3 regions of the Cellulomonas hominis genome follow, and region 2 is predicted to be linked to each of the others. Evidence: predicted binding sites of a transcription regulator. Region 2 holds the regulator's gene; each other region holds the start of a gene.
What was found. Region 2 encodes HrcA, which represses chaperone genes, less so after heat shock. Its sites were predicted from a motif close to TTNGCACTCGNNNNNNNCGAGTGCNAA; they were not measured.

Region 1 (9,717 bases), 1.4 Mb from region 2:
GCACCCCGTGTCGTCCGAGACCGCCGCGGGGCACCCGCCGGGGCGGCGCTGCTTCGGCGACGGCGACCCGCTCTACGAGCGGTACCACGACGAGGAGTGGGGCCGGCCGGTCCACGGCGAGCGGGAGCTCTACGAGCGCATGACGCTCGAGGCGTTCCAGTCCGGCCTCGCCTGGATCACGGTCCTGCGGAAGCGCGAGGGGTTCCGCGCCGCGTTCGCCGACTTCGACCCCGCGGTGGTCGCCGGGTACGACGACCACGACGTCGAGCGGCTGATGGGCGACGCCGGGATCATCCGCAACCGCGCGAAGATCACCGCCGCGATCGCGAACGCCCAGGCGCTGCTGGACCTGCACGGGCGCGGCGGGTCGCTGGACGCGGTGTTCTGGTCGCACGCGCCGGACCCGGGGGCGCGGCCCCGACCCCGCACGTTCGCCGACGTCCCGGCGCGGACGCCCGAGTCGATCGCCCTCGCGAAGGAGCTGAAGCGGCTGGGCTTCCGGTTCGTCGGGCCGACGACCGCCTACGCGGCGATGCAGGCCTGCGGGATGGTGGACGACCACCTGGCGGACTGCCCGGTGGTGCTGGCCGGCGTGCGCCCGACCGCCTAGGCCGGGATCGCCGCGGACGAGTGCGTCGAGCACCCCGACGCCGTCCCGGAGGCCGCCCGGCCGGCCTGCCGAGGACGCCCCGCCGGGGGCGACCCCGGGGACCGCGGGTCGTTCCATGACGCATCAGGGGCACTGGACGCACCCGCCCGCTGGCCCTACTGTGGCCACACCCATCCAGAGCGACCGAGAGACCTGGCTCGTCGACGTCGCAGCAACCCCCCTCCTCGCGGAGGGTGCGGGTGCTTCCGCCAGGATCGATGGAGCGAGCGATGAGCAGCACCGGCGCACGCGTCCCCGCCGAGGGGGCCGCACCCGCGACCGACCACGTCACCGACGGCCTCGGTGCCGTGGACCGACCCACCGTGTCCTTCGAGCTGTTCCCCCCGCGGAACCCAGAGGCGGCCCCGCGGCTGTGGACCACGGTCGAGCGGCTCGCGGCCGCGCGCCCGGACTTCGTGTCCGTGACCTACGGCGCCTCCGGCAGCACGCGCAGCACGACCCGGGCCCTGGTCCGGCGGCTGCTCCGCGAGACCTCGCTGACCCCGATCGCGCACCTGACCTGCGTCGCCACGTCCCGCGACGACCTGGCCCGTACCGTCGAGGAGTTCCTCGACGAGGGCGTCCGGGCGTTCCTCGCCCTGCGCGGCGACCCGCCCGCCGACGGCTCCTGGGCCCCGCACCCGGACGGGCTGCCGACCGCCAGCGCCCTGGTCGCCCTGCTGCGCGAGGTCGAGGCCCGCCGGTGCGCGTCGAGCCCGGCGCAGGCGGTGCGCGCGGCGACGCGGCCGCTGTCCGTGGCGGTCGCCGCGTTCCCCCGGGGCAACGCCGGCTCGGGCAGCACCCGCGAGCAGGACGTCGCGGCCCTGCTGTCCAAGCAGCGCGCGGGCGCCGACTTCGCGATCACCCAGGTGTTCTACGACGTCGAGTCGTACTGCGAGCTCGTCACGCTGGCCCGCGACGCCGGGGTCACCATCCCGATCGTGCCCGGGATCATCCCGATGACGGACCCGTCGCGGCTCCGCCGCGTGCAGCAGCTCACCGGCGTGCCGGTGCCGCAGGCGGTGCTCGACGTGCTGGACGCGTTCGACCCGGACGACCCCGCGGACGCGGCCCGCCGCCTGCGCGCCGGCACCCGGCTGGGCGTCGACCTGGTGAACGGCGTCCTCGACGGCGGTGCCCCCGGCGTGCACCTCTACACGTTCAACCAGCACGGCCCGGCCCTCGACCTGCTCGAGGGCGCCGGCCTGGGCGGCGACGCCCCGCGGACGCACAGCCAGGTGACGTCCGCCCCCACGACCACCCCGACCCCCGTTCCGACCAGCTGAGGCGAGAGATGACCGACCTGACCCACCCGTTCCCCTCCGGCACCGTCCTGGGCTACCCCCGGATCGGTCCGCGCCGCGAGCTCAAGAAGGCCGTCGAGGCGTTCTGGGCCGGCCGCTCGACCGCCGAGGAGGTCGAGGCGACCGCCGCGGAGCTGCGCCGCCGCACGCGCGCCCGGCTCGCGGAGCTCGGCCTGGACACCCGGCTGCCCGCAATCCCGAGCGCCTTCTCGTTCTACGACCACGTGCTGGACGCCGCGACCGTGCTCGGCGCGGTGCCCGAGCGGTTCGCCGACCTCGCGACCGCCGACGGCGGGCTGGACCTGGCCGGCTACTCGACCGTGGCGCGCGGCCGCGGGGACGACCTGCCGCTCGAGATGACCAAGTGGTTCGACTCGAACTACCACTACCTGGTGCCGGAGATCGGCCCGGCGACGGCGTTCCGGTACGCGAGCGACCGCCCGGTGCGCGAGTTCGCCGAGGGGCTGGCCGACGGCGTGCTGACCCGCCCGGTGCTCGTCGGGCCGGTGACGTTCCTCGCCCTGGCGAAGGCCGCCGAGGGTTCCCCGGCGGACTTCCTCCCGATCGACCGGCTCGCCGACGTGCTGCCGGTGTACGCGGAGCTGCTCCGCGACCTGGCCCGCGCGGGCGCGACGTGGGTGCAGCTCGACGAGCCCGCCCTGGTGTCCGACTCGACGGGCGTGCCCGCCGACCGGCTGCTGGCCGCGGCCGCCGAGGCGTACCGCGCGCTGGCCGCCGACCTGCCCACGGCCGAGCGCCCGTCCATCCTGGTCGCGGCCCCCTACGGCGACCTCCGGGACGCGCTGCCGGTGCTCGCGGCCTCCGACGTCGAGGGCCTGGCGATCGACCTGGTCCGCGGCTCCGCCCCGGCGTCCCCCGTGCCCGGGCTGGCCTCGAAGGTGCTGGTCGGGGGCGTCGTGGACGGCCACAACATCTGGCGCGCCGACCTGGACGCCGCGCTCGGGTCCCTGGAGCACCTGGAGTCCCTCGGTGCCGCGCAGGTCGCGGTGTCGTCGTCGACCTCGCTGTTCCACCTGCCGCACGACGTCGAGGACGAGCCGGAGCTCGACCCGACCCTGCGCTCGTGGCTCGCGTTCGCCGACCAGAAGATCGGCGAGGTGGTGACCCTCGCGACCGGTCTGACCGAGGGCCGGGAGGCCGTGCACGCGGAGCTCCTCGCCGCGGCCGACGCGCGCCGCTCCCGCGCGGAGGCGCCCGGCGTGGTCCGTCCCGACGTCCGCGAGCGCCTGGCCGCCCTCCCGGAGGGCGCGTTCCACCGCGGGGACTTCGCCGAGCGGCGCGCCGCGCAGACCTCCCGGCTGCGGCTGCCGGCGCTGCCGACGACCACGATCGGCTCGTTCCCGCAGACGCCGGAGATCCGCGCGGCCCGCACCGCGTTCGGCCGGGGCGAGCTCACCGCGGCCCAGTACGAGGACGCGATGAAGGCGGAGATCCGCCAGGTCGTCGAGCTCCAGGAGCAGATCGGCCTCGACGTGCTCGTGCACGGCGAGCCCGAGCGGAACGACATGGTGCAGTACTTCGCCGAGAACCTGGACGGCTTCGCGGTCACCCAGAACGGCTGGGTCCAGTCCTACGGCTCGCGGTGCACCCGCCCGTCCATCCTCTGGGGCGACGTCGCGCGCCCGGCGCCGATCACCGTGCCGTGGACGACCTACACGCAGTCGCTCACCCCGAAGCCGGTGAAGGGCATGCTGACCGGGCCGGTGACGATCCTCGCGTGGTCGTTCGTCCGCGACGACCAGCCGCTCGGCGACACCGCGAACCAGGTGGCGCTGGCGCTGCGCGACGAGGTCGCCGACCTCGAGGCCGCCGGCACGGCGATCGTGCAGGTGGACGAGCCCGCGCTCCGCGAGCTGCTGCCGCTGCGGGCCGAGGACCACGCGGCCTACCTGGAGTGGTCGGTCCGGTCCTTCCGCCTCGCGACGTCGGGTGTCCGGCCGGACACCCAGATCCACACGCACCTGTGCTACTCGGAGTTCGGCGAGGTCATCGGCGCGATCGACGGCCTGGACGCCGACGTGACGTCCATCGAGGCCGCCCGGTCGAAGATGGAGATCCTGGCCGACATCGCCGCCGAGGGGTACCCGCGCGGCATCGGCCCGGGCGTCTACGACATCCACTCCCCGCGGGTGCCGAGCGAGGCCGAGGTCACCGAGCTGCTCACCGAGGCGGTCCGGGCGATCGACCCGGAGCAGCTGTGGGTCAACCCGGACTGCGGCCTGAAGACCCGCCGCTACGCCGAGGTCACCCCGTCGCTCGAGCACGTGCTCGCCGCGACCCGCACGGTGCGGGCGTCCCTGGCGGTGCCGACGGCCTGAGCTGCGCCGCACGCGACGACGCCCCGGTCCCCCGCGCGGGGGACCGGGGCGTCGGTCTGCCGGCCGCCGGCGTCAGGCGTCCGCGCGCTCCTGCGTCGCGTCGGCCCCGGCCTCGATGGTCGCCGGCGTCCCACCGGTCTGGACCTCGATGCGGCGCGGCTTGGCCTCCTCGGCCACCGGGATGGTCAGGGTGAGCACGCCGTCGGCGTACGAGGCGTGGATGGCGTCCAGGTCGAGCCCCCGCCCGACGGTCAGCTGCCGGGCGTAGGTGCCGACCGGGCGCTCCTTGGCGAGCCACTGCTGCCCGTCCTCGGTGCGCGCGGTGCGCTGCGCCCGGATGGTCAGCGTGCGGTCGTCCACGTTCACGTCGATCGACCCCGGGTCCGCACCCGGCAGGTCGACGTGCAGGACGTAGTGGTCGCCCGCGCGGTACAGGTCCATCGGCATGGACGCCGCCGCCCGCTGCGAGCCGAGCACCTGGCCCATGAGCCGGTCCATCTCCTGGAACGGGTCGAAACGCGTAGCCACAGCCCGTCACCTCCCTCGAGGTCCCGGCCGCTCCGGGACCGTGGTCTGCTCCGGTGCGGCGGCCCCGCACCGGAAGGGCTACGAGACATGTTCTAGCACTCTCGGGTGTCGAGTGCTAACGGTCGTCCAGGGCGTTCGCCGAGAGCAGAACGCGCTGGTCAGCGTGGGTCCGGCAGGCGGTCGCCGGTCTCCGTCGCGGCCGCCAGGGCCGACACGATCCGCACGTCCGCGTCCAGCCACGGCACCGTCAGCCACTCCCCGCGGGGCAGCCACAGCAGGGCGTCGTGCTCGACCAGCGGCTCCGGCTCGCCCTCCGCGACGGCGGCCAGCCAGAGCCGCATCACGTACCGGTCGCTCAGCCGCCAGCACCCGTCGTCGGGCCCGGGGAGCTCCGTCCCGAGCGTCAGCCCGACGCCGAGCTCCTCCCGGATCTCCCGGTGCAGCGCCGCCTCCGGGTCCTCGCCCGGCTCGACCTTCCCGCCGGGGAACTCCCACCGGCCCGCCAGGCTCACGGGCTGCCGCCGGCGGGCGGCCAGCAGGGCGGTCGGGGCGTCGAGGTCGTCGACCAGCGCCGCGGCGACGACGAGGACGGGCGGGGTCATGCGGGAAGTCTGCCAGCGCCACGACCCGGCCCGCCTCCGCGCCCGGGGACCGGTCCCGCCGAGTGGAGGGTTTGAACGCGACACGCCGGGCGTGTCGTGCGCGAACCCTCCACTCGAAGGCGTCGGGCCGGGACGGGCCGCGCCGGTCAGCCCTGTCGCAGCTCGTTCTGCAGCTCCTGCTGCGCCTGCTCCAGGGCCTCGCGGGCCGGCACGCCGCCCTCGTAGATCTCGGCCAGCGTGACCGTGCCGAACCGGCTGTTCACCGGGGGCAGGTCGGGGCTGCTGAACGAGTCGAAGTGCCCGATGCCGTCCTTGACCTCGTTCAGCACGTCGAACAGGTTCGTCGTGAAGTACTGGTTGAACGCGTTGTCGGGGTTCTTGGTCACGGCGTCGTCGTCCCAGACGGACATGTTGACCGGGTCGAAGCCGAGGATCTCCCAGACGGCGACGTTCGCCTCCGGGGACAGCTTGGCGAAGGCGAGCCACTCCGCCGCCAGGTCCTTCACCGGCGAGCTCGCCGACACCGCCGTGCCCGTGCCGCCGCCGCCGATGGTCGCCGTGTCCGATCCGGCGACGACGGGCGCGGGCGCGATCGCGATCTTCCCCGCCAGGTCGGGCATGTAGTCGACGAACCGCGACGTGTACCAGGCCGGGTAGACGATGGCCGCGAAGTCGCCCCGTCCGATCGCGCCGTAGGCCTCCTCGTCGTCCGGGCTCGAGCCGGGGATCGGCGAGATCGCCCCGGACTCGACCATGTCCTGCATCATCTCCATGGACGACACCACCTCCGCGCTGTCGACCTGGACGGTGCCGTCCTCCGCGAACAGCGAACCGCCGTTCTGGGCGATCACCAGCGGCTCCACGAAGAAGACGTCGGTGTTGGCCGTGCCGAACGCCTTGCCCGTCGCGGCGCTGTACTCGGCCCCGGCCGCGGCGAAGTCGTCCCAGGTCTCGATCGTCGTGTAGTCGATGCCGGCGGCCTCGAGGAGCTCGGTGTTGTAGAAGGTCACGAACGCGCCCACGTGCGTCGGGTAGCCGTAGAGCGCGTCGTCGCGGCTGTACAGCTCGAGGCGCGCCTCCACGATGTCGTCGCGGTACGGCTCCGCCGCCTGCGACAGGTCCATCAGCGGCGGGTTGTCGCCCCGCACGAAGTTCGCGAACTTGGTGACCTCGATGTCGGCGAGATCCGGCATCCCCGCCCCGGAGTTCGCGGCCAGCTGCAGCTTGTTGTGCATGTCCTGGTACGGGTAGACCGTGAGCTCGAGGTCGATCTGCCGGTCGGGGTTGAGCTCGTTCCAGCGGTCGGCCATCTGCTCGTACAGCGCACCGTGCAGCTCGCCGAAGATCCACATCTCCATCGGGGTCGACCCGTCGGCGTTCACCGTCGGCTCCTGCTGCGCGCCGCCGCTCGAGCACGCCAGGGTCGCGGAGAGCACCATCGCGGCCACGACCACGGACGCCGTCGTCCTGCTTCTGGACATTTCTTTGTCTCCTTCTTGTACGTGCGCGGGTCAGCCCTTGACGGCGCCCGCGGTCATTCCCTCGACGAAGAACCGCTGGAACGTGAGGAAGAGGATGAGGATCGGGACGAGGGAGAAGAACGACCCGACGAGGAGCAGCCCGTAGTTGTTCGCGTACGGGGTGATCAGCGTGTTCAGGCCGATCGGCAGCGTGAACTTCTCCGACGAGCGCAGGACGAGCAGCGGCCAGAGCAGGTTGTTCCAGCACATCATCCCGTTGAGGATGGCCATCGCCGCGATGGCCGGCCGGGCGATCGGCAGCACCAGGCGGAAGAAGATGCCGAACTCGGTGACGCCGTCGACGCGGCCCGCCTCGAGGATCTCCTTCGGCACTCCCAGGAAGTACTGGCGGAAGAAGAAGATGGTCACCGCCGCCGCGAGGAACGGGATCACGATCACCGTGTAGGTGTCCGCCAGCCCCATCTCGTTGACCTGGACGTACAGCGGGAGCATGACCATCTCGAACGGGACGGCCATGATCGCCAGCACCGCGATGAACAACGGCGTGCGCCCCCGGAACTCGTACATGGCGAACCCGTAGGCGACGAAGGAGCTGACCAGCAGCGTGCCGGCGACCTGGACGGTGGTGAGGACCAGGGAGTTGGCGAACCACCGGAAGTACGGGCCGGAGTCGGTGAAGAGCATGGTCCAGTTGTCCAGGCTCAGCGTCGAGGTGTCGACGCCGAGGCTGACGCCGCCGCGCATGACGTCGGCGCCGTCCTGGAACGTGGCGATGAAGATGGCGGCCAGGGGGACGAGCGCGGTGAGCGCGATCGCGACCAGCACGACCGACTGCCCGACGGAGAGGACCCGGCGGGTGCCGGGCTCCTGGCCGTCGGACCGGCTCGACGGCGGCGTCCCGGTGCGCCGGCGGCCCGTGAGCGCGGTCACCGGACGTTCTCCTTCCTGAAGGTGCCGGACAGGGTGAGCTGCGTGATGTTGATGGTCATGACGACCACCAGCAGCACGATCCCCACCGCGGACGCGAAGCCGAGGTCGTTCTGCTCGATGCCCTTGCGGTACAGGTAGCCGACGACCGTCAGCGCCTGGTTGTTCGGGGAGGCGTTCCCGCCGTAGAGCATGAAGCTCTCCAGGAACATGGCCAGGCCGCCGTAGACGCTGATCGTCGTGACGTACACGATCGTCGGCCTGAGGTTGGGGACGGTGATGCGCAGGAACTGCTGCCGCTTGTTCGCGCCGTCGATCGCGGCCGCCTCGTAGTACTCCGCCGGGATCGACTGCATACCGGCGATGAAGTACATGGTGTTCACGCCCGTCCACCGCCACACCGCGAGCGCCAGCAGCGCGGCCAGCCCGGTCAGGTCCTCGCGGAGCCAGCGGACCGGCCCGAAGCCGAAGAACTGGACGACCTGGTTCATGAGCGCGCTGTCGGACTCGGAGAACATGAGCCGGAACACCAGGCCCGAGACCACCACGGACGTGAGGGCCGGGACGAACATCGACGCCTTGAAGAACGCCTTGACCCGGCGGCTGCCGATGCGCGAGCTCACGACGGCGGCGAGCATCATCGGGATCGGGATGAGCAGCAGCAGCGTCAGGACCATGTACCGGGCGCTGTTGCGCATCGCGGTCCAGAAGACGCTGTCGTTCCAGAGCCGGGCGTAGTTGTCCATCCCCACGGAGGTCGTCTGGCCGTACAGCACCTCCTGGGTCGACATGACGAACGAGCGCGCCACGGGGATGAACCAGAACACCGCGAGGGTCACGAGGAACGGCAGGATGAACAGGTACGGCGCGAGCCGTTGGGAGTAGAGCAACCGGACGACGGGGCGCATGACGGCAGTCACCTCTTTCGGCGCGGCGGGTCCTCGGCACCCGGATGCGGGGACGAGGACCCGCACGGTCGGAGGCGGCTGGGCTCCGGGGCGGGACGACAGGACGAGCGGCGCGGCGCACAGCGACGTGCGTCGGCGTCCTCGCGGAAATGTTTCAGTTCTCTTGCGTCGTTCAACAACGTATCGACGCCCCATATGGGTGTCAACACTCGATTTTCCCGGTCCCCACCGGTAGTGTCCGGGGCGGATCTCGAAAGAAATCTTTTCGCCCACTGACCGGCACGACCGCACGACGAGAGCAGGCCCATGGCACGCACGACCCCCCGCCCCACCCTGAACGAGGTCGCGGACCGGGCCGGGGTGTCCCCCGCCACCGCGTCCAAGGCGCTCAACGGCCACGACGGCGTCGCCGCCACCACCACCGCGCGGGTGCTCGACGCCGCGGCTGCGCTGGGCTACCACACGCCGGGGGCGCGCAACAGCCCGCGCCGGCGCGCGGTGGAGCTGCTCGTCGACAAGCTCGACAACCCCTACATCACCGAGCTGCTCCGCGGCGTCACCGTCGCCGCGGAGGAGGCGGGGGCGGACGTCGTCCTCGGCCGCGTGCGACCCCGGGCCGGCGACAGCCGCGCCGAGTCCGCCGTCACCTGGACCCGCCGGCTGATCGCGGCGCGGCGCACGGGCGCGATCGTCGTCACGGCACAGGTCACCGAGGACACCTACGCCAACATCGCGCGGGCCCGGCTGCCCGTGGTCGTCGTCGACCCCCTCGACCTCACGACCCCGGAGCTCGTCTCGGTCGGGTCGACCAACTGGGACGGCGGCCGCGCGGCGGCAGGGCACCTGATCGGGCTGGGACACCGCCGGATGGCCCTCATCGCCGGCCCCGAGACCTCCATGAGCGCGGTCGCGCGGGTCGAGGGGTTCCGCTCCGCCTGCGCACGCGCCGGCCTGCCGCCCGGGTCGGTGGTGGTGCAGC
Region 2 (9,717 bases):
CCTCCCTGGCCATCGCGATCGGCCCGGACGCGTTCGGCGAGCTCCTCGAGGGCTTCCACGCGGTCGACGAGCACGTCCGCAGCACCCCGTTCGCGCAGAACGTGCCGGTCCTCATGGGCCTGCTCAACGTCTGGTACGTCAACTTCCTCGACGCGCACACCCACGCGGTGCTGCCCTACGCCCAGTACCTGCACCGGTTCCCGGCGTACCTGCAGCAGCTGACGATGGAGTCGAACGGCAAGTCGGTCCGCTGGGACGGCACCCCCGTCACCACCGAGACCGGCGAGGTGTTCTGGGGCGAGCCCGGCACCAACGGCCAGCACGCGTTCTACCAGCTCATCCACCAGGGCACCCGGCTGATCCCGGCGGACTTCATCGCGGTCGCGAACCCCGCGCACCCGCTGAAGGACGGCGGCACCGACGTGCACGCGCTGTTCCTGGCGAACTACTTCGCGCAGACCAAGGCGCTGGCGTTCGGCAAGACCGCGGACGAGGTGCGCGCCGAGGGCACCTCGGAGGACATCGTCCCGGCCCGCGTCTTCTCCGGGAACCGGCCGACGACGTCGATCCTCGCGCCGTCGCTGACCCCGTCCGTGCTCGGCCAGCTGATCGCGCTGTACGAGCACATCACGTTCGTGCAGGGCGTCGTCTGGGGCATCGACTCGTTCGACCAGTGGGGCGTCGAGCTCGGCAAGAAGCTCGCGCTGGAGATCGCCCCGGCGGTCGAGGGCGACGCCACCGCGCTGGACGCGCAGGACCCGTCCACCCGCGCGCTGATCGCCCGGTACCTGGAGCTGCGCCAGGGCTGAGCCGGCACGCCGCGGGCCCGGACGACCACGCTGTCGTCCGGGCCCGCGCGCGTCTGTGCCTCAGTCCGTGCCGAACCACTCCCGCACCCGGTCGGCGACCGCCCGGTCGAACGTGTCGTCGTCGTGGTGCGCCATCAGCCACGCCACGAACGACCCACCGGCGACCTCGTCGAGCTCCTTGCGGCAGGTGGCCGTGTCGGTGACCGCCCGGTGCAGCGCCTCCACCGCCTCGTCCGGCGTCCGGTAGAGGAACGGGTAGCCCGCCGGCAGCAGCGCCCGCGCCCACGGCAGGTCCGGGAACACCCCGACCGCGCCGGCCGCGAGCGCCTCGACGTACTCCAGGCCGTAGGACTCCTCGGTCGCAGTCGCCAGGAACGCGGTGGTCCGGGCGAGCGCCTGCCAGTAGGAGTCGCGGTTCGCGGTGAGCGGGCCGACCCAGCACCAGTCGCGCTCGGACATCCGCATCGCGGTCTCCGACACGAGGTGCGACTCGTGCAGCCGCGCCTCCACCCGGATCGGGATGCGCCGGTGCACCCGGTCCACGACCTCGAGGAACAGCCGCGGCTGCTTGCGCTCGGAGACGTAGATCGCGGGGTACAGCACCACGGGGACGTCCGGCTCGCGCCGGGGCTGCACGTGCTCCACCCGGAACCCGAGGTTCACCCAGGCGATCCGGGCCCGCTCCCCCAGCGCGGGCACGGTGTCCCGGGCGACGAGCTCCCGGATCTCCGAGGCCGTGCGCGACGAGTTCGCGAAGGTCGGGAACAGCGCGCAGGACAGCGCGAGCGCCGCCCGCTCGACGTCGTGCGTGTACCGGGTGGCGTCCCACCACACGAAGTTCATGATCCGCGGCTGCTCGCACCCGCCGGCGCGCAGGGTCTGCCAGACGTGCACCGAGTCGAGCACGTCCATCGTCACGACGACCGTGCGGTCCCCGTCGACGAACTCGAGCGGCAGCATGTCGAACCCCGCGCACCGCCGGGGCCCGGGGCCGACGAGCACCGACCCCGGGAACACCCGCAGCAGCCGCCGGACCAGCGTGGCGCCCGCGTCGTGGCCGGCGACCCGGCCCTCAGCGTCGACCCCGGCGGCGTCGTGCTTGACCGCGACGCGGACCACGGCGGGTCACCGCCCCTCGACCAGCGTGTCGGCGTCGTCCACGACGTTGTCGGGCAGGGCGTCGTCCTCGCTGGCGGTCTGCCGGGGCAGGCCGGCGCCGCCGGCGCGGGCGGACACCGGGACGGGCGCCTCGTCGGCGTCGTGCGTGCCGCCGTCCACCGGCTCGGCGGGCTCGTCGTCGCCCGCCGGGGTGCTGCCGATCCGCATGCCGTAGAACGAGCGGTACACGAAGAACGCGGACGCCACGAAGAACACCGCGGCGAGCACGTGGACCAGGGTGCCCCGGCCCTCGTCGGCCAGGCTGACCGCGAGCTCGACGGCCAGCAGGCCGAACAGGGTCGTGAACTTGATGACCGGGTTCAGCGCGACGGACGAGGTGTCCTTGTACGGGTCCCCGACGGTGTCGCCGACGATGGTCGCGTCGTGCAGCGCGGTGCCCTTGGCGTGCAGGTCGACCTCGACGATCTTCTTCGCGTTGTCCCAGGCGCCGCCGGCGTTCGCCATGAAGATCGCCTGGTACAGGCCGAACACCGCGATCGACACCAGGTAGCCGATGAAGAAGAACGGCTCGACGAACGCGAACGCCAGCGTCGCGAAGAAGATCGCGAGGAACATCGTCAGCATGCCCTTCTGGGCGTACTGGGTGCAGATCTCCACGACCTTGCGGGAGTCCTCCTCGCTCGCGCGGGTGCTGCCGTCGAGCTTGATGTTCCCCTTGATGAACTCCACCGCGCGGTAGGCGCCCGTCGTGACGGCCTGGATGGAGGCGCCGGTGAACCAGTAGATGATCGCGCCACCCGTGATGAGCCCGAGCAGGAACGGCGGGTGCAGCAGGGAGAGGTTCTCCAGGCCGGTGGTGAGGCCCTGGGTGAGCGCGACGATGATCGAGAAGATCATCGTCGTGGCGCCGACAACGGCGGTGCCGATCAGCACCGGCTTCGCGGTGGCCTTGAAGGTGTTGCCGGCGCCGTCGTTCTCCTCCAGCATCCGCTTCGCCTTCTCCCACTGCGGGAGGAAGCCGTGCTCGGCGTCGATCTTCTCGGCCGCGCCGGGCTCCTCCTCCACGAGGGACAGCTCGTAGACGCTCTGCGCGTTGTCGGTGACCGGGCCGTAGGAGTCGACCGCGATGGTCACCGGGCCCATGCCGAGGAAGCCGAACGCCACGAGCCCGAACGCGAACACCGCCGGGGCGACCATGAGCTGGTCGAGGCCCTGCTCGCTGATGAGGAAGGCTCCGCCCATGAGTCCGACGACGGTGATGCCGAGCCAGTAGCCCGAGAAGTTGCCGGCGACCAGGCCGGACAGGATGTTGAGCGACGGCCCGCCCTCGCGGGACGACGTGACGACCTCGCGGACGTGCCGGCTGTTCGTCGACGTGAAGACCTTGACCAGCTCCGGGATGAGTGCCCCCGCCAGGGTGCCGCAGGAGATGATCGTCGCGACCTTCCACCACAGCCCGGCGCCGGCGCCGTCCATGTGCCCGAGCACCGCCCACGTGGTCAGGTAGGTGAACGCGATCGACACCGCCGAGGTGAGCCACACCAGCGAGGTGAGCGGCTTCTCGAAGTCCATCCGGTCGACCCCGGCGTACCGGCGGCGGGTCCAGGCGTCGTTCGCCAGGTAGGACACCGCGGACGCGATGACCATGACCGCGCGGACCACGAACAGCCAGACCAGGAGGGTCGCCTGGACGGCGGGGCTGTCGACCGCCAGGAGGACGAACGTCACGAGCGCGACGCCGGTGACGCCGTAGGTCTCGAAGCCGTCCGCGCTGGGGCCGACCGAGTCGCCCGCGTTGTCGCCGGTGCAGTCGGCGATCACGCCGGGGTTGCGGGCGTCGTCCTCCTTGATCTTGAACACGATCTTCATGAGGTCCGAGCCGATGTCGGCGATCTTCGTGAAGATTCCGCCCGCGATGCGCAGCGCCGAGGCGCCGAGCGACTCGCCGACCGCGAACCCGATGAAGCACGCGCCCGCCACGTCCGCCGGCAGGAACAGCAGGATGACCAGCATCATCGCCAGCTCGAGGCTGATGAGGACCATGCCGATCGACATGCCCGACTGCATGGGGATCCGGTGCACCGGCAGCGGCCGGCCGCGCAGGGACGCGAACGCCGTGCGGGAGTTCGCGAAGGTGTTCACGCGGATGCCGAACCACGCGACCGCGTAGGACCCGGCGATGCCCAGCAGGCTGAACGCGATGATCATCGCGACCCGGCCCCACTCGAACCCGACGAGCGCCTTGTAGTAGACGACGATCACCGCGGCGATGAACACCCACAGCAGCATGAGGAACTTGCCCTGCTGCGTGAGGTACGCGCGGCACGTGGAGTAGATGAGCTCGGAGATCTCCCGCATCGCCGCGTGCACCGGCAGCTTGCGCAGCTGCACGTACGTCGCGACGCCGAACGCGAGGCCGAGCACGCACACCACCAGGCCGAGGCCCAGCAGCAGCCGCCCGGACACGCCGCCCAGCACGGTGACCGCGCCCAGGTCGGGCAGGACGAGGCTCGCCTCGCCGCCGTGCACCCCGCCCTCGCCCGCCTCGCCGGAGGACGCGCAGCCCGCCAGCAGGAGCGTGAGGATCGCGGCGGTCCCGCCGGTGAGGGCGCGCCGCCGGCGCGCCCCGCTCGGTGCGGGCGAGGAGGCCGCAGCCCTCGCCCCGTGCTCGTCGTTGCCGGTCCGGACTTCAGTGTTCACGGTCGGTTCCCTGGTGAGAGCGCCTTCGCTGCCACCTTCGACGCTAGGACCGTGACGCGCGTCACGGATGAGACGTACGGCCCAGGACCGACGTCCCGGGTGCGCGGGGAGGCGCCCCGGTGTGCGCTCGCGCGCGCGGGCCGGTCAGGACCAGCGGCCCAGGCGCTCCGCCAGGAGGGAGAGGGCGACCGGGCCCGCCGTGGACGTGCGCAGCACGTGCGGGCCCAGGCGGACCGGCACCGCCCCGGCGTCCACCAGGGCCGCGACCTCGCGCTCCGCGATGCCTCCCTCCGGGCCGACGACGACCAGCACGTCCGCGACGGTCCCCGGGGCGGGGAGCGCGACCGCGGCCAGCGGGACCGTCGCCTCCTCGTGCAGCACCAGCACCGCGCCGCCGGCCTCGACGACCTCGCGGGCCCGCCGGGCGAGGGCCGCCGTGTCGAGCGCCAGGTCCACCGCGGGCACGTGCGCGCGGCGGGACTGCTTCGCGGCCGTGCGCACCGTGCCGAGCCACCTGGCGCGGCTCTTCGCCGCCCGGTCGCCGCGCCAGACCACGATCGAGCGCTCCGCCTGCCACGGCACGACGCCGTCGGCCCCGACCTCGGTCGCCGCCTCGATCGCCAGCTCGTCCCGGTCGCCCTTGGCGAGCGCCTGGACCAGCAGCAGCCGCGGTGCGGGCACCGGCTCGACGACGACCTCGCGCACCCGCAGGTGCACGCCCTCGGGGCCGACCGACTCGACCTCGCCGACCACGCGGGTACCCGCGCCGTCCACGACGTCGACCCGCTCCCCGGCGGCGCGGCGCTGCACGACGCCCGCGTGCCGGCCCTCGGTGCCGTCGAGCAGGTACGCGTCCCCGGCCGCGAGCGCGGAGAGCGTGCCCGGCTCGGCCAGGAAGACGGGTGCGGTCACCGGCTCAGCGCCCGGAGAGCTTGTCGCGCAGCTTGGCGAACACGCCGGGGCTGGACGCCGACAGGCGCGCCTCGGGGCGCTCCTCGCCGCGCAGGGCCGCGAGGCGGCGCAGCAGCTCGGACTGCTCGTCGTCCATCGCGGTCGGCACCTGGACGTCGACGTGCACGTGCAGGTCGCCGCGGCCGCCGGCGTGGAGGTGGCCGACGCCGAGGCCCCGCAGCGTGACGACCTGGGCCGGCTGCGTGCCCGGGCGCAGGTCGACGTCCTTCGGGCCGTCCAGCGTCTCCAGGGTCAGCACGGTGCCGAGCGCGGCGGCCGTCATCGGGACCTGGAGCGTGCAGTGCAGGTCGTCGCCCTCGCGGACGAACGTGTCGTGCCGGCGCTCCCGGACCTCGAGGTACACGTCGCCCGCCGGGCCGCCGGCCGGGCCGACCTCGCCCTGCGCGGTCAGCTTGATGCGGGTGCCGGTGTCCACGCCCGCCGGGACGTCGACCTCGAGCGTCCGGCGCGAGCGCACGCGGCCCTCGCCGGCGCACTCGGTGCAGGGCTCGGGGATCACCGTGCCGAAGCCGTGGCACGCGGCGCACGGCTGCGAGGTCATCACCTGGCCGAGGAACGACCGGGCGACGCGCTGCACGCTGCCGCGGCCGCCGCAGACGTCGCAGGTGCGCGGCGACGTGCCGGGGCGGCAGCAGGTGCCGCCGCATGTCGGGCACAGCACGGCCGTCTCGACGGGGACCTCCCGGTGCGTGCCGAACGTCGCCTCGGCGAGGTCGATGTCCAGCCGGACGAGCGCGTCCTGGCCGCGCCGCGCCCGAGGGATCGGCCCCCGCTGCGGCCCGCCGGCCGCCGCGGCGCCGAAGAACGTCTCGAAGATGTCCTGGAAGCCGAAGCCCCCGCCCATCCCGCCGCCGGGGGACGCCGGGTCGGCGCCCATGTCGTACATCCGGCGCTTCTCCGGGTTCGACAGCACGTCGTACGCGCGGGAGACGTCCTTGAACCGCTCCTCCGACGCGGCGTCCGCCCCGGCCACGTCCGGGTGCAGCTCGCGGGCCAGGCGGCGGTAGGCCTTCTTGATCTGCTCGGGCGTCGCCTCGCGCGGCACGCCGAGCACCTCGTAGTAGTCGCTCACTCGTCACTTCCTGTGTCGGTCGCGCGCGCCGGCGCGGGTCGGGGACCGGCGGCGCTCATCCCGCGAGGATCCGGGAGAGGTACCGCGCGACGGCACGCACCGTCGCGATCGTGCCGGGGTAGTCCATGCGGAGCGGGCCCACGGAGCCGATGCGGGCCACGGCCGCGCCCCCGCCGTCGCCCGGGCCGCCGTAGCCGGTGGTCACGAAGGACGTCTCGACGAGCCCCTCGTGCTGCGTCTCGCGGCCGATCCGGACGGACACGGCGGCCTCGTCCTCGGCCATCTCGGTGAGCAGCCGCAGCAGCACCACCTGCTCCTCGAGCGCCTCGAGCACCGGGCTGATCGTGTGCGCGAAGTCGTGGCCGCCGCCCCGGACGAGGTTCGCGGTGCCGGCCATCACGACGCGCTCCTCGCTCTCGCGGGCCAGCGTGTCCTCGACCACGCCGACCACGGCGCGCACCAGCGGGGCGTCGGCGTCGGCGAACGCGTCGGCCAGGTCCGCGAGCACGCCGTCCAGCTCGGCGAGCCGCCGGCCCGCCGCCGCGACGTTGAGCCGCGTGCGCAGCCGGGCCACGACGGTGGCGTCCAGCGGGTCCGCGAGCTCCAGGGTGCGCTGCTCGACCCGGCCGTGGTCGGTGATGATGACCACGAGCAGGTGCCGCTCCCCCACGGGGACGAGCTCCACGTGCCGCACCGCGGTCCGGCGCAGCGACGGGTACTGCACGACGGCCACCTGGTGCGTGAGCTGCGCGAGCAGCCGGACCGCGCGGTCCACGACGTCGTCCAGGTCGGCGGCGTCCTCCATGAAGGACTCGATGGCCCGCCGCTCCGGGGCGGACAGCGGCTTCACCGTCGCCAGCCGGTCCACGAACAGCCGGTAGCCCGTGTCGGTCGGCACCCGCCCGGCCGAGGTGTGCGGCTGCACGATGTAGCCGGCGTCCTCGAGGGCGGCCATGTCGTTCCGGATCGTCGCCGGGGAGACGCCCAGGGAGTGCCGCTCGACGAGGGCGCGGGAGCCGACCGGCTCGCGGGTCGCGACGTAGTCCTCGACGATCGCCCGCAGCACGTCCAGCCTGCGGTCCTCGCTCATCGCCACCTCCCGACACCTCGCGCGCCCCACCGGGGCCAGCGCTGGTAGCACTCCCCCGGTCCGAGTGCCAATTCTACTCGGCTCCGCGAGCGGTCGTCGTGACGGGCTCGCGGGCCGCGTCCCGGCGGCGGGCGACGAGGTCCGCGACGCCGATCACCAGCGCCACCGCCACCAGCACCACGGTGATGAGCAGCGCGCGGCCGGCCGCCTGGTTCCCGGCCAGCCCGGACGCCAGCGCCGCGTAGTACGTCGACAGCGCGACCGCCACGCCGAGCGCCGAGCCGATGCGCTGCCCGACCTGGAGCATGCTGCCCGCCACACCCGCGCGGTCGAGCGGCACGTGCGCGAGCGTGAGCGTCTGGTTCGGTGCGATCACCAGGCCGCTGCCGGCACCGGCCACCATCTGCGTCGCGGCGACGACGAACCCGACCGCGGGCGGGTCGACCAGCCGGATCGCGAGGTCGGTGCCCAGCAGGCCGAGCAGCACCAGCACCAGGCCGACGACGACGAGCGCCCGGCCCCGGGTCGCGACCAGGCGGCCGGACTGCTGCGCGGCGACCGCCGACGCCACCGCGAACGGCATGCCGACGAGCCCCGCCTGCAGCGGCGTGAACCCGGCGTCCTGCTGCAGGTACAGCGTGGTGACGAGGAACACGGCGGTGAACCCCGCGAAGTACGCCATGCCGAGCAGGGCGCCGTTGCGGAACGAGGGCTCGCCCAGCACCCGCGGGTCGAGCACCGCCGCGCCCGTGCGCCGCTGGTACCCCCGCTCCCACACCACCGTCACGACCGCGAGCGCGGCGGCCGCCGCGAGCCACCACCAGCGCGCCGGGTCGTCGCCGCCCGACCCCGACGTCACCACGAACGGGACCATCACGGCCGTCGTGGTCAGCGCGACCAGCGCCAGCCCCGGGACGTCGAGCCGCGGCCGGCCGCCCGGGCCCGCCACGCCCGCCGGGACGCCGACCCGGCCCCGCGGCAGGAACCGCACGGCGAGCGGCAGCACCACGGCGATCACGGGGACGTTGACGAAGAACACCCAGCGCCAGCCGTCCTCCGGGCCCGCCGCCTGGATGATGAGCCCGCCGAGCAGCGGCCCGATCGCGGTCGACACCCCGATGGTCGCGCCGAAGAACCCGAACGCGCGCCCGCGCTCGTACCCGCGGAACAGCTGCTGGATCGTCCCCACGACCTGCGGGTTCAGCAGGCCCGCGCTGACGCCCTGCAGCAGCCGCATCCCCGCCAGCACCTCGTCGGACGGCGCCAGGCCGGCGCCCAGGCTGGTCAGGGCGAACCCGGACAGCCCGACGAGGAACAGCGCCCGCCGGCCGCGCGCGTCGCCGAGGCGCCCCGCCGGGACCAGCACCAGGCCGAACGCGAGCGTGTACCCGGCGACCACGAGCTGGAGCTGGCTGGCCCCCGCGTCCAGGCTGCGCTCGATCGACGGCAGCGCCACGTTGACGATCGAGACGTCGAGCATCGTGATGAACCCGATCGCCAGGCAGACGGCGAGTGCGCGCCACCGGTCCGGGTCGGGGGCGTCCGGGTCCGAGGCGTCCGGGGCGGGGGCCTGCTGCGGCGACGTCACCGTCGTGTCGTATCACGGCCGCGCCGGGTCGGCACCTAGGCTGCCGCGGGTGACCGACCGCTACGGACCCGACGTGCTGTCCGGCTCCTCCCCGAGCAGCCACCGCCGCCCCACCTCCGTCCCCACCCCGGCCGAGCCGGGGCTGGTGGTGGAGGAGGTCACGACGGGCTGGGTCGGCGCCGTCGTCCGGGTGGAGAAGTCCGGCGGTGAGCACGTCGTGGTCCTGGAGGACCGGCGCGGGAAGACGCGGACGTTCCGGCTCGGGCCGGGGTTCTGGGTCGACGGCAGGCCGGTCGAGCTCGTCCCGCCGCGCCCCGCCGCGCCGACCGGGCCGCGGCGCACCGCGTCGGGGTCGCTGGCGGCGCCG
Region 3 (9,717 bases), 2.4 Mb from region 2:
GACACCGTCACCGAGAACGCCCTCATGGCCGCCGCGCACCGGGACGGCGTCACCACGATCCGCAACGCCAGCCCGAACTACATGGTCCAGGACCTGTGCTTCTACCTGGAGCTGCTGGGCGTGCGGATCGAGGGCATCGGCACCACGACGCTGCGCGTGCACGGCCGGTCGCAGATCGACGCCGACGTGGAGTACGCGGTGTCCGAGGACCCGGTCGAGGCGATGAGCCTGCTCACCGCCGGCATCGTCACCGGCTCCGAGATCACCGTCGGCCGGGTGCCGATCGAGTTCATGGAGATCGAGCTGGCGACGCTGTCGGAGATGGGCCTGCGCTACACGCTGTCCGAGGAGTACACCGCCCGCAACGGCCGCACGCGGCTCGTGGACATCACCGTGCACCCGAGCGACCTGCGCGCGCCGCTGGACAAGATCCACCCGATGCCGTTCCCCGGCCTCAACATCGACAACCTGCCGTTCTTCGCGGTCATCGCCGCGTGCGCGACCGGGTCGACGCTCGTGCACGACTGGGTCTACGAGGGCCGGGCGATCCACCTGACCGACCTGACCCGCCTCGGCGCGGACGTGCGGCTGCTCGACGCGCACCGCCTCCAGGTCTCCGGCCCGACCCGCTGGTCCGGTGCCGAGGTGTCCTGCCCGCCGGCCCTGCGGCCCGCCGTCGTCATCCTGCTGGCGATGCTCGCCGCCAAGGGCACGAGCGTGCTGCGCAACGTCGACATCATCGCCCGCGGCTACGAGCAGCTGCAGGAGCGGCTGGTCGAGCTGGGCGCGCAGATCGAGACGTTCCGGGACTGACGCCCCGAGCGCGACGCAGGGCCGGGAGCACGCGCTCCCGGCCCTGCGTCGTTCAGCTCAGCGCACCGTGTAGTTCGGCGACTCCGAGATCATCTGCACGTCGTGCGGGTGCGACTCCTTGAGCCCCGCCGGCGTGATCCGGACGAACTTCCCGCGCTGCTGCAGCTGCGGGATGGTGCGGGCGCCGACGTAGAACATCGACTGGTGCAGGCCGCCGACGAGCTGGTGCGCCACCGCCGCGAGCGGGCCGCGGTACGGGACCTGGCCCTCGATGCCCTCGGTGATGATCTCGTCGTCGGACAGGTCGCCCTGGAAGTAGCGGTCCTTCGAGTACGACCGGCGGTCGCCGCGGCTCTGCATCGCGCCGAGCGAGGCCATGCCGCGGTAGCGCTTGAACTGCTTGCCGTTGACGAACACCAGGTCGCCCGGGGACTCGTCGCAGCCGGCGATGAGCCCGCCGACCATGACGCTGTCCGCGCCGGCCACGAGGGCCTTCGCGATGTCGCCGGAGTACTGCAGGCCGCCGTCGGCGATCACCGGGACGCCCGCGGGCTTGGCGGCCAGCGACGCCTCGTACACCGCGGTGACCTGCGGGACGCCGACGCCGGCGACCACGCGGGTGGTGCAGATCGAGCCCGGGCCGACGCCGACCTTGACCGCGTCCACGCCCGCGTCGACCAGCGCCTGCGCGCCCTCGCGGGTCGCGATGTTGCCGCCGATGACCTGGACGTGCTTCGTCGCCGGGTCGGACTTGATGCGGCGGACCATGTCGAGCATGAGCCGGGCGTGCCCGTTCGCGGTGTCGACGACCAGCGCGTCCACGCCCGCCTCGACCAGCGCGGACACGCGGTCCCACGCGTCCCCGAAGAAGCCGACGGCCGCGGCGACGACCAGGCGGCCGCTCGCGTCCTTGGTGGCCAGCGGGTACTGCTCGGACTTCACGAAGTCCTTGACGGTGATGAGGCCCTGGAGCCGCCCGTCGGCGTCCACCAGCGGCAGCTTCTCGACCTTGTGCTTGCCCAGCAGGGCCGCGGCGTCGTCGTTCGAGATCCCGACCGGGCCGGTGATCAGGGGCATCGACGTCATGGTGTCGCGGACGCGGCGGGTGCCGAACTCGCTCGACGGCACGAAGCGCAGGTCGCGGTTGGTGATGATGCCCAGCAGGCGGCGGTCGTCGTCCACCACCGGCAGGCCGGACACCCGGTACTTCCCGCACAGGGCGTCGAGCTCGGCGAGCGTCGCGTCCGGCCCGACGGTCACGGGGTCGGAGACCATGCCGGACTCGGAGCGCTTCACCAGGTCGACCTGGTGGGCCTGCGCCTCGATCGACAGGTTGCGGTGCAGCACGCCGATGCCGCCCTGGCGGGCCAGGGCGATCGCCATGCGCGACTCGGTGACGGTGTCCATCGCGGCGGACACGAGCGGGATCGACAGGGAGATCTCACGGGTGAGCCGGGTCGTGGTGTCGACCTCGCTCGGGATGACGTCGGTCTCGCCCGGGAGGAGCAGGACGTCGTCGTAGGTGAGACCGATGAAGCCGAACGGGTCGGCAGGCGCGGCGGATCCAGGGGTACCCAGGTCGGTCATCCCCCGATGATAGGGCCGTTCCTCGTACCCCCCGGACGGCCGTCCGGCGTCAGCGGATGAGGCCCTTGCGCAGGCCGATGGCGACCGCCTGGGCGCGGTCCGCGGCGCCGAGCTTGCGGAACAGCCGGCGCGCGTGGGTCTTGATGGTGTCCTCCGAGAGGAACAGCTCCTGGCCGATCTGGGCGTTCGAGCGGCCGTTGCTCATCCCGACCAGCACCTCGACCTCGCGCTTGGTGAGCGAGACCTCGTCGCGGCCGTCGCCCTGGATCGGCAGCTCGGCGCGCGCGACCACCGGGGTGGGTGCGCTCGGGACGGCGCCGTGCGCCGGCAGGCCGTCCGCGACCCCCGCGCCTGCGGGCACCGTCGGGCTCGCGAGGATGTGCGCGGCGACGGCGGCGAGCTCGGCCCGGCCGACGTCGGGGGCGAGATAGCCGCGGGCGCCCAGAGCGATCGCGCGGTCGAGGGCGATCTCGTCGCCCGGGACGGCCAGCATCACGACGGTGGACTGCGACGGCACCGCGCGCAGGCGGCGGATGGCCTCGACCGGGCCCGGGGAGGGCAGGTGGGCGTCGAGCAGCACGATCGTGGGCGGGACGCGCCGCGCGAGGGCGACGAGCTCGTCCACCGTGGCCGCGGCGCGCACCGGAGCCAGCGCCGGGACGCCCAGCGCCGTCAGGACGATGCGCTCGCGCACCGCCGTCGATCCGTGGCACACCACGACGCCCGCCATCGACCTCCACCTCTCGCCGTCGCGCCGGCACCCTGGCGGATCCGGCTTCTCTCCTGTATCGGCCGGATCGGGCGCGACGTTAGCGTGAAGCGCTCACGGATCGGTCAGCCGCAGACGGCGAGGACCTCGTGGACGAGGCCCGGGACGGTGCGCACGCGGTGCACCTGGCGGCCCAGCGGGACGGCGCCGGCGGCCTCGTCGGGCACCATCGCGAACACCGGCAGGTCGGGGTGCTGCTCCGCGAGCGCGGCCACCACGCCCAGGTCGGGGGCGGGCAGCTCGCTGCTGAGCACCACGGCCGACGGGGCCGTCATCGCCGCGATCTCGAGCAGCCGGTGCCGGCCGGTCGGGCCGGCGACCACCCGCGCGTCGACACCCGCGTCCGCGAGCGCGCCCGCGAGCACGTGCAGCGCCAGCGGCCGAGGTTCACCCGGCGCGGCGAGCAGCAGGACGATGCGGCGGCGGGACGGGTGCGACGGGACGCGGCCGGACCGCACGCGCAGCACGGCGAGCGCGGCGGCGACCACCAGGGCGTCGGGCTCGTCGCCGGGCCGGGCGAGCACGGTGCGCGACGCGATCCCGGCCCGCGCGGGCTGCACCAGGTCCGACCACCAGCGCGCGAGGTCGTCGCCCGGGGCGAGCGCGAGCAGGCGCGCGACCGCGTCGGCGTCCGCGCGCAGGGCCGCGTCGATCACGGCGGTCGGCGTGGCCGGGGCGTCCGGGCGCCGCGCCTCGAGCCCGTCCTGGCGGGCGTCGGGGACGGCGGCGAGGTGCCGCACCGGCGCGGGGGCCGCGGGGGCCGGGGCGCCGCCCTCGCGGGCGATGCGCGCGGCGTCCGAGGGCGGCACGCCGTCCAGCGTGAGCGAGCGCATCGTCACGAGGCGCGCGAGGTCGAGGGCGCTGTACCGCCGGTGCGCTCCGGCCGTGTGCTCGGAGGGGCCGAGGCCGTAGCGGCGGTCCCACGTGCGCAGGGTGGCGGGGGCGACGCCGAGCCGGCCGGCGACGGCGGCGACGGTGAGGGTCGGGCCCGCGGGGTCGCCCGGGGCCGCGTCCTCGTCGAGGGCGTCCGGGACCGCCGCGTCCGCGCTCCGCGCGCCGGTCGCGTCCCCGTCGTCGTCGCCTGCGGCACCGGACGGGTCGTGCCCGCCGGTCGTGCCGTCGTCCTCGCTGCTCCGCATCTCGCCCGTCTCGTCCGCGCTGCTGTCCTGGCGCCCTGCGGCCGATTCTGCCGGGGATCTGGCGCGGTTTCCACCGGCGCCCCGAGTGACCGCGTCACCCGATCGCGCCGTCGCAGGTGAACGACCGCGCCGAGCCGCGCGCACATCGCGTCACGAACCGGGTCGACTCGGATCGCGACACGGTCTTGAACAACTGCTGGCGCGGTTGTACTGTCTCGATCAGCGCAGTTCAGGGCCGCACCAGGGACCGAGGTCCCAGGCAGCAGCCGGACCGCCTCACCGCACGACGACGCCGGTGGCACCCGCCACCGGAGGCATGGAGGACACCGATGGCCGAGATCTCCCGCCTTCCGGGACCCGTCATGGAGCTCTGGGAGTGGCAGTACCAGGGCGCGTGCCGCGACGCCGACCAGGACCTGTTCTTCCACCCGGAGGGCGAGCGCGGTGCCGCGCGTCGCCGGCGCGCCGAGGCCGCCAAGGCGATCTGCGCGACCTGCCCGGTCATCAACGAGTGCCGCGAGCAGTCGCTCGCCGTCCGCGAGCCGTACGGCGTGTGGGGCGGTCTGTCCGAGGACGAGCGGACCGCCGTCCTCGCCGAGCGCGCCGGGCGCACGCACCACCAGGCGATCTGACCGGCGCCACCCAGACCCGGTGGCCGTCCGCGGTGCGATACCGCACGGCCGCCGCTCACGACGACGGGGCCCCTTCCGCATGCGGAGGGGGCCCCGTCGTGCGTCCCGGCCCGGGTCGGGGGCCATGGTCGGTGGTCGGTGACCGGTGGCCGGGCCAGTGACCAGTGGCCGGGCCGGTGGCCGGTGGCCGGGCCGGTCGCGCAGAGTGGAGGGTTCGGACGGACACGCCGTCGGCGAGTCGGTCCATACGTTCCACTCTGCGGGGGGACGCGCGGGCGGGGCCGGTCCGCGAGGCCCGGGGGGCGGTCCGAGTGGAGGCCGAGGCCGGGCCGAGTGGAGGGTTCTGCCCGACACGCGCGGCGTGTCGTGGCAGAACCCTCCGGTCACGCGCCCGCTCGCCTCGGAACGTGCCCGGCTCGCCCCGGTGACGCGCCCGCTCGCCCCGGCCCCGTGCCCGGCTCGCCCCGGTCACGCGCCGCCTCGCCCCGGCCTCATCCCCGCGCGCGGCCCGCGCACCCCCGGGGACGACGAAGGCCCCCTCCGCCGTGCGGAGAGGGCCTCGTCGTGCGTGCGCCGGCCGTCGTGGCCGGCGCCGGTGTCACTTGGTGACGACCGCCAGGACGTCGCGCGCGGAGAGGATGAGGTACTCCTCGCCGTCGTACTTGACCTCGGTGCCGCCGTACTTGCTGTAGATGACCTTGTCACCGACCGCCACGTCGAGCGGGACGCGGTTGCCGTTGTCGTCGATGCGACCCGGGCCGACCGCCAGGACCTCGCCCTCCTGGGGCTTCTCCTTGGCGCTGTCCGGGATGACCAGACCGGAGGCGGTCGTCTGCTCCGCCTCGAGCGTCTTGACGACGATCCGGTCCTCGAGCGGCTTGATGGAGACCGACACTGCGGACCTCCCCTTCGCGTGTGAGTGCTGCCTGATGTCCGTTGCCGCGCCGGGATCACGACCGGCCGTCGTCGCGGGTGCCGGTGGCCGTGCGGTGCGGGTCGGCACCACGAGAGTGCCGATCAGCACTCTAGGAACCCGTTAGCACTCGGTCAAGGCGAGTGCCAACGACACCTCCGTCCGGACGCTGTCCGCGGGACCGTCGCCGGGCCCGGCGCGTGCGAGGATCGCCGGATGGACGCGTCCGGCCTCGCGAAGCTGCTCAGCCCCACCGGCTGGGCGCTGCTGTCCGCCCTGCCCCCGTACGACGAGGCGCAGGCCATGGCCCTGTCCGAGCGCCTGCGCCGCGACGGGTTCGACGCCGACCTCGTCGCCGCTGCGCTCACCCAGTCGCGGCTGCGGGCCCGCGCGCACGACAAGCTCGGCGAGTTCGCCGACGGCATGCTGTTCACCCCCGCCGGCCTGGAGCAGGCGACCCGGCTGGTCGTCGCCGCGCAGCACGCCCGCCGGTACGTGGCGGCCGGGACGCAGCGCGTCGCCGACCTCACGTGCGGGCTCGGCGCGGACGCGATGGCCTTCGCCGGCGTCGGGCTGCCGGTGCTCGCGGTGGACGCCGACGAGACCACGGCCGCGCTCGCCACGGTGAACCTGCGGCACTTCCCCGAGGCCGAGGTCCGGCACGGCGACGGGCTCGCGCTCGACCTGGCCGCCGAGGGCGTCGACGGCGTGTACGCGGACCCCGCCCGGCGCACCGGCGGCGGCACCCGCGTGTTCGACCCCGCCGCCTACGCCCCGCCCCTGGACGCCGTCCTGGCCGTCCGCGAGCGCGTGCCGGCCCTGGGCCTCAAGCTGGGGCCCGGGGTCCCGCACTCCGCGCTCCCGGACGACGCCGAGGCGCAGTGGGTCTCCGTCGACGGGGACGTCGTCGAGCTCGGCCTGTGGTTCGGCCCGCTCGCCCCCGACGGCCCCGGACGCTCGGCGCTGCTGCTGGGCTCGGGGGGCGGCTCGGCCCTGCTGCGCGCCGGCGAGGCGTCCGCGCACGCGCACCCGCCGGTCGGAGCGGTCGGGGCGTACCTGTACGAGCCGGACGGGGCCGTCATCCGCGCGGGGCTCGTCGCCGAGGTGGCCGCCGAGGTGCAGGGACGGCTCGTGGACCGCACGATCGCCTACGTGACCTCCGACGCGCTGCACGCGACGCCGTTCGCGACCGCCTACCGGGTTCTCGACGACCTGCCGTTCGGCCTCAAGCGCCTGCGCGCCTACCTGCGCGAGCGGGACGTCGGCGCGCTCACGATCAAGAAGCGCGGCACCGCGGTCGTCCCGGAGCAGCTGCGCCGCCAGCTCGACCTGCGGGGCTCCACCGCCGCGACGATCGTGCTCACCCGGGTCGCGGGCCAGCAGCAGGTGCTGCTGGTCGAGCCGGTGGGTGCCCCCGCATGACGACGCCGGCGCGGCTGCCGTTCGCGGCGTCCGAGCGCTCCAGCGTCGGCATCGAGTGGGAGCTCGCGCTCGTCGACGCGGACTCCGGCGACCTGCGGCAGGTCGCGAGCACCGTCCTGGACGCGGTCCGGCCGCCCGGCGGCGGCGAGCACCCCGCCATCCGGCAGGAGCTGCTGCTCAACACCGTCGAGGTGGTCTCCGGCGTGTGCCGCACCGTCAGCGAGGCCGGGGCCGACCTGCAGCGCGCGGTCGACGAGGTCCGCACCGTCACCGACCCGCTGCGCGTCGAGCTGATGTCCGCCGGCACGCACCCGTTCGCCCGCTGGGCCCAGCAGAAGGTCACCGACAAGCAGCGGTACGCGACGCTCATCGACCGGACCCAGTGGTGGGGCCGGCAGATGCTCATCTACGGCGTCCACGTGCACGTCGGCGTCGAGGACCGGGACAAGGTGCTGCCGATCTGCCGGGCGCTGCTCACCTGCTTCGCGCACCTGCAGTCGCTGTCGGCGTCCAGCCCGTTCTGGGGCGGCAAGGACACCGGCTACGCCTCGAACCGGGCCCTGATGTTCCAGCAGCTCCCGACCGCCGGGCTGCCCTTCCAGTTCGAGCGCTGGGACCAGCTCGAGGCCTACGTCGGCGACATGCTGCACACCGGCGTGATCGACGCGTTCGACGAGGTGCGCTGGGACGTCCGCCCCTCCCCGCGGTTCGGCACGATCGAGACCCGCATCTGCGACGGCTCCCCCACGCTGCTGGAGGTCACCGCCCTCGCCGCGCTGACCCACTGCCTGGTCGAGCACTTCTCGACGCTGCTCGACCGCGGCGAGCCGCTGCCGACCGTCCCGCCGTGGTTCGCGCAGGAGAACAAGTGGCGCTCCGCCCGGTACGGGATGGACGCGATCATCATCACGAACGCGGCCGGCGACGAGGAGCTCGTCACCGACGCGGTGGCCCGGCTGCTGCACGACCTCGAGCCCGTGGCCGAGCGGCTGGGCTGCGCGGCGGAGCTCGACGCCGTGCGGGTGATCCTGCGCAAGGGGGCGTCGTACCAGCGGCAGCGGGCCGTCGCCCGGCGGAACGCCGGGGAGCTCGACGCGGTGGTGGCGTCGCTGGTCGCGGAGATGCGCGCGGGGCGCCCGCTCTAGCCCGGCCTCCGGGTCAGACCGTCACCGTCTCCAGCGGCATCGTCGAGTCCACGCCGATGCCGAAGTCCGAGGCGGGCAGCCCGCGCCGGACGACCGCCGCCCCGAGCGCCGCGATCATCGCGCCGTTGTCCGTGCAGTACCGGATCGGCGGGATGCGCAGCTCGATGCCGGCCTCCGCGCACCGCTCCGCGGCCAGGTCGCGGAGCTGCGAGTTGGCGGAGAAGCCGCCGCCGACGACCAGGGTGTCGACCCCGTGCCGCCGGCAGGCCGCGATGGTCTTGGCCGTGAGCACGTCGGCGACCGCGGCGGCGAACGACGCGGACACGTCCTCGAGGGGGATCTCCTCGCCGGCGTCCTGCCGCGCCTCGACCCAGCGGGCGACGGCGGTCTTCAGGCCGGAGAACGAGAAGTCGTAGGCGTGCTTCTCCTGGTCCTTCGCGGCCGTGAGCCCGCGCGGGAACCGGATGGCCGTCGGGTCGCCCTCGCGCGCCAGGCGGTCGATGTGCGGGCCGCCGGGGTACGGCAGGCCGAGCAGGCGGCCGACCTTGTCGAAGGCCTCCCCCGCGGCGTCGTCCAGCGTCGAGCCGAGCTCGCGCACCCCGGTCACCACGTCGTCGATCAGCAGCAGGCTGGAGTGCCCGCCGGACACCACCAGCGCCATGACCCGGTCGGGGAACAGGCCGTGCACCAGCTCGTCGACGGCGGCGTGGCCGATGACGTGGTTGACGCCGTACAGCGGCTTGCCGAGCCCGTAGGCCAGGGCCTTCGCCGCGGCGGTGCCGACGGTCAGCGAGCCGACCAGGCCGGGGCCGGCGGTGACGGCGACGGCGTCGACGTCCGCGAGCGTGACCCCGGCGGTGCCGAGCGCGCGCTCGACGGTCGGGATCATCGCCTCGAGGTGGGCGCGGGACGCGATCTCGGGGATGATCCCGCCGAACCGCGCGTGCTCGTCCATGGAGGACGCGACGGCGTCGACCAGGAGCTCGCTGCGGTCGGCGTGGGCGCGGACCAGGGCGACCCCGGTCTCGTCGCAGGACGTCTCGATCCCCAGGACGAGGGGCGCTTCGGGCATGGGACCCATCCTAGGTCGCGCTCCGGGCGGGGCCGCGCGACGGGCGCACGGGGCGGTGTGACGCGGTTCACCGACACAACAGGAATCCCCCGGGATGGTTGTGAATTCAACCGAATATGAGCATCGACACCGAGCTGCGCGTCCCCGCCGAGATCGCCGACCTGGTCTTCCGGTCCGCGCGCACCGTCAACACCTTCGCCGACGACGAGGTGACGGACGAGCAGG

Region 1: the regulator HrcA is predicted to act here: its motif matches at 4,913-4,939, upstream of HNR08_RS07700 (Hsp20/alpha crystallin family protein).
Region 3: the regulator HrcA is predicted to act here: its motif matches at 5,977-6,003, upstream of groES (co-chaperone GroES).

Annotation. Positions count from the first base shown of each region.
Region 1 covers NZ_JACHDN010000001.1:1,630,446-1,640,162, forward strand. Annotated here, with positions in the region: gene HNR08_RS07685 (DNA-3-methyladenine glycosylase I) at 1-610, shown strand, start outside; SAM riboswitch class I at 778-886, shown strand; gene HNR08_RS07690 (methylenetetrahydrofolate reductase) at 880-1,935, shown strand; gene metE (5-methyltetrahydropteroyltriglutamate--homocysteine S-methyltransferase) at 1,944-4,292, shown strand; gene HNR08_RS07700 (Hsp20/alpha crystallin family protein) at 4,365-4,820, opposite strand; gene HNR08_RS07705 ((deoxy)nucleoside triphosphate pyrophosphohydrolase) at 4,979-5,422, opposite strand; gene HNR08_RS07710 (ABC transporter substrate-binding protein) at 5,569-6,903, opposite strand; gene HNR08_RS07715 (carbohydrate ABC transporter permease) at 6,934-7,833, opposite strand; gene HNR08_RS07720 (carbohydrate ABC transporter permease) at 7,830-8,738, opposite strand; gene HNR08_RS07725 (LacI family DNA-binding transcriptional regulator) at 9,045-9,717, shown strand, end outside.
Region 2 covers NZ_JACHDN010000001.1:268,629-278,345, forward strand. Annotated here, with positions in the region: gene pgi (glucose-6-phosphate isomerase) at 1-809, shown strand, start outside; gene HNR08_RS01335 (glycosyltransferase) at 870-1,928, opposite strand; gene HNR08_RS01340 (sodium-translocating pyrophosphatase) at 1,935-4,628, opposite strand; gene HNR08_RS01345 (16S rRNA (uracil(1498)-N(3))-methyltransferase) at 4,773-5,540, opposite strand; gene dnaJ (molecular chaperone DnaJ) at 5,545-6,672, opposite strand; gene hrcA (heat-inducible transcriptional repressor HrcA) at 6,728-7,762, opposite strand; gene HNR08_RS01360 (MFS transporter) at 7,836-9,350, opposite strand; partial or broken gene HNR08_RS01365 (DUF3097 domain-containing protein) at 9,400-9,717, shown strand, end outside.
Region 3 covers NZ_JACHDN010000001.1:2,660,553-2,670,269, reverse strand. Annotated here, with positions in the region: gene HNR08_RS12590 (helix-turn-helix domain-containing protein) at 1-813, shown strand, start outside; gene guaB (IMP dehydrogenase) at 871-2,400, opposite strand; gene HNR08_RS12580 (response regulator transcription factor) at 2,450-3,130, opposite strand; gene HNR08_RS12575 (MerR family transcriptional regulator) at 3,235-4,308, opposite strand; gene HNR08_RS12570 (WhiB family transcriptional regulator) at 4,638-4,940, shown strand; gene groES (co-chaperone GroES) at 5,539-5,835, opposite strand; gene HNR08_RS12560 (class I SAM-dependent methyltransferase) at 6,070-7,275, shown strand; gene HNR08_RS12555 (glutamate--cysteine ligase) at 7,272-8,420, shown strand; gene tsaD (tRNA (adenosine(37)-N6)-threonylcarbamoyltransferase complex transferase subunit TsaD) at 8,434-9,492, opposite strand; gene HNR08_RS12545 (malonic semialdehyde reductase) at 9,609-9,717, shown strand, end outside.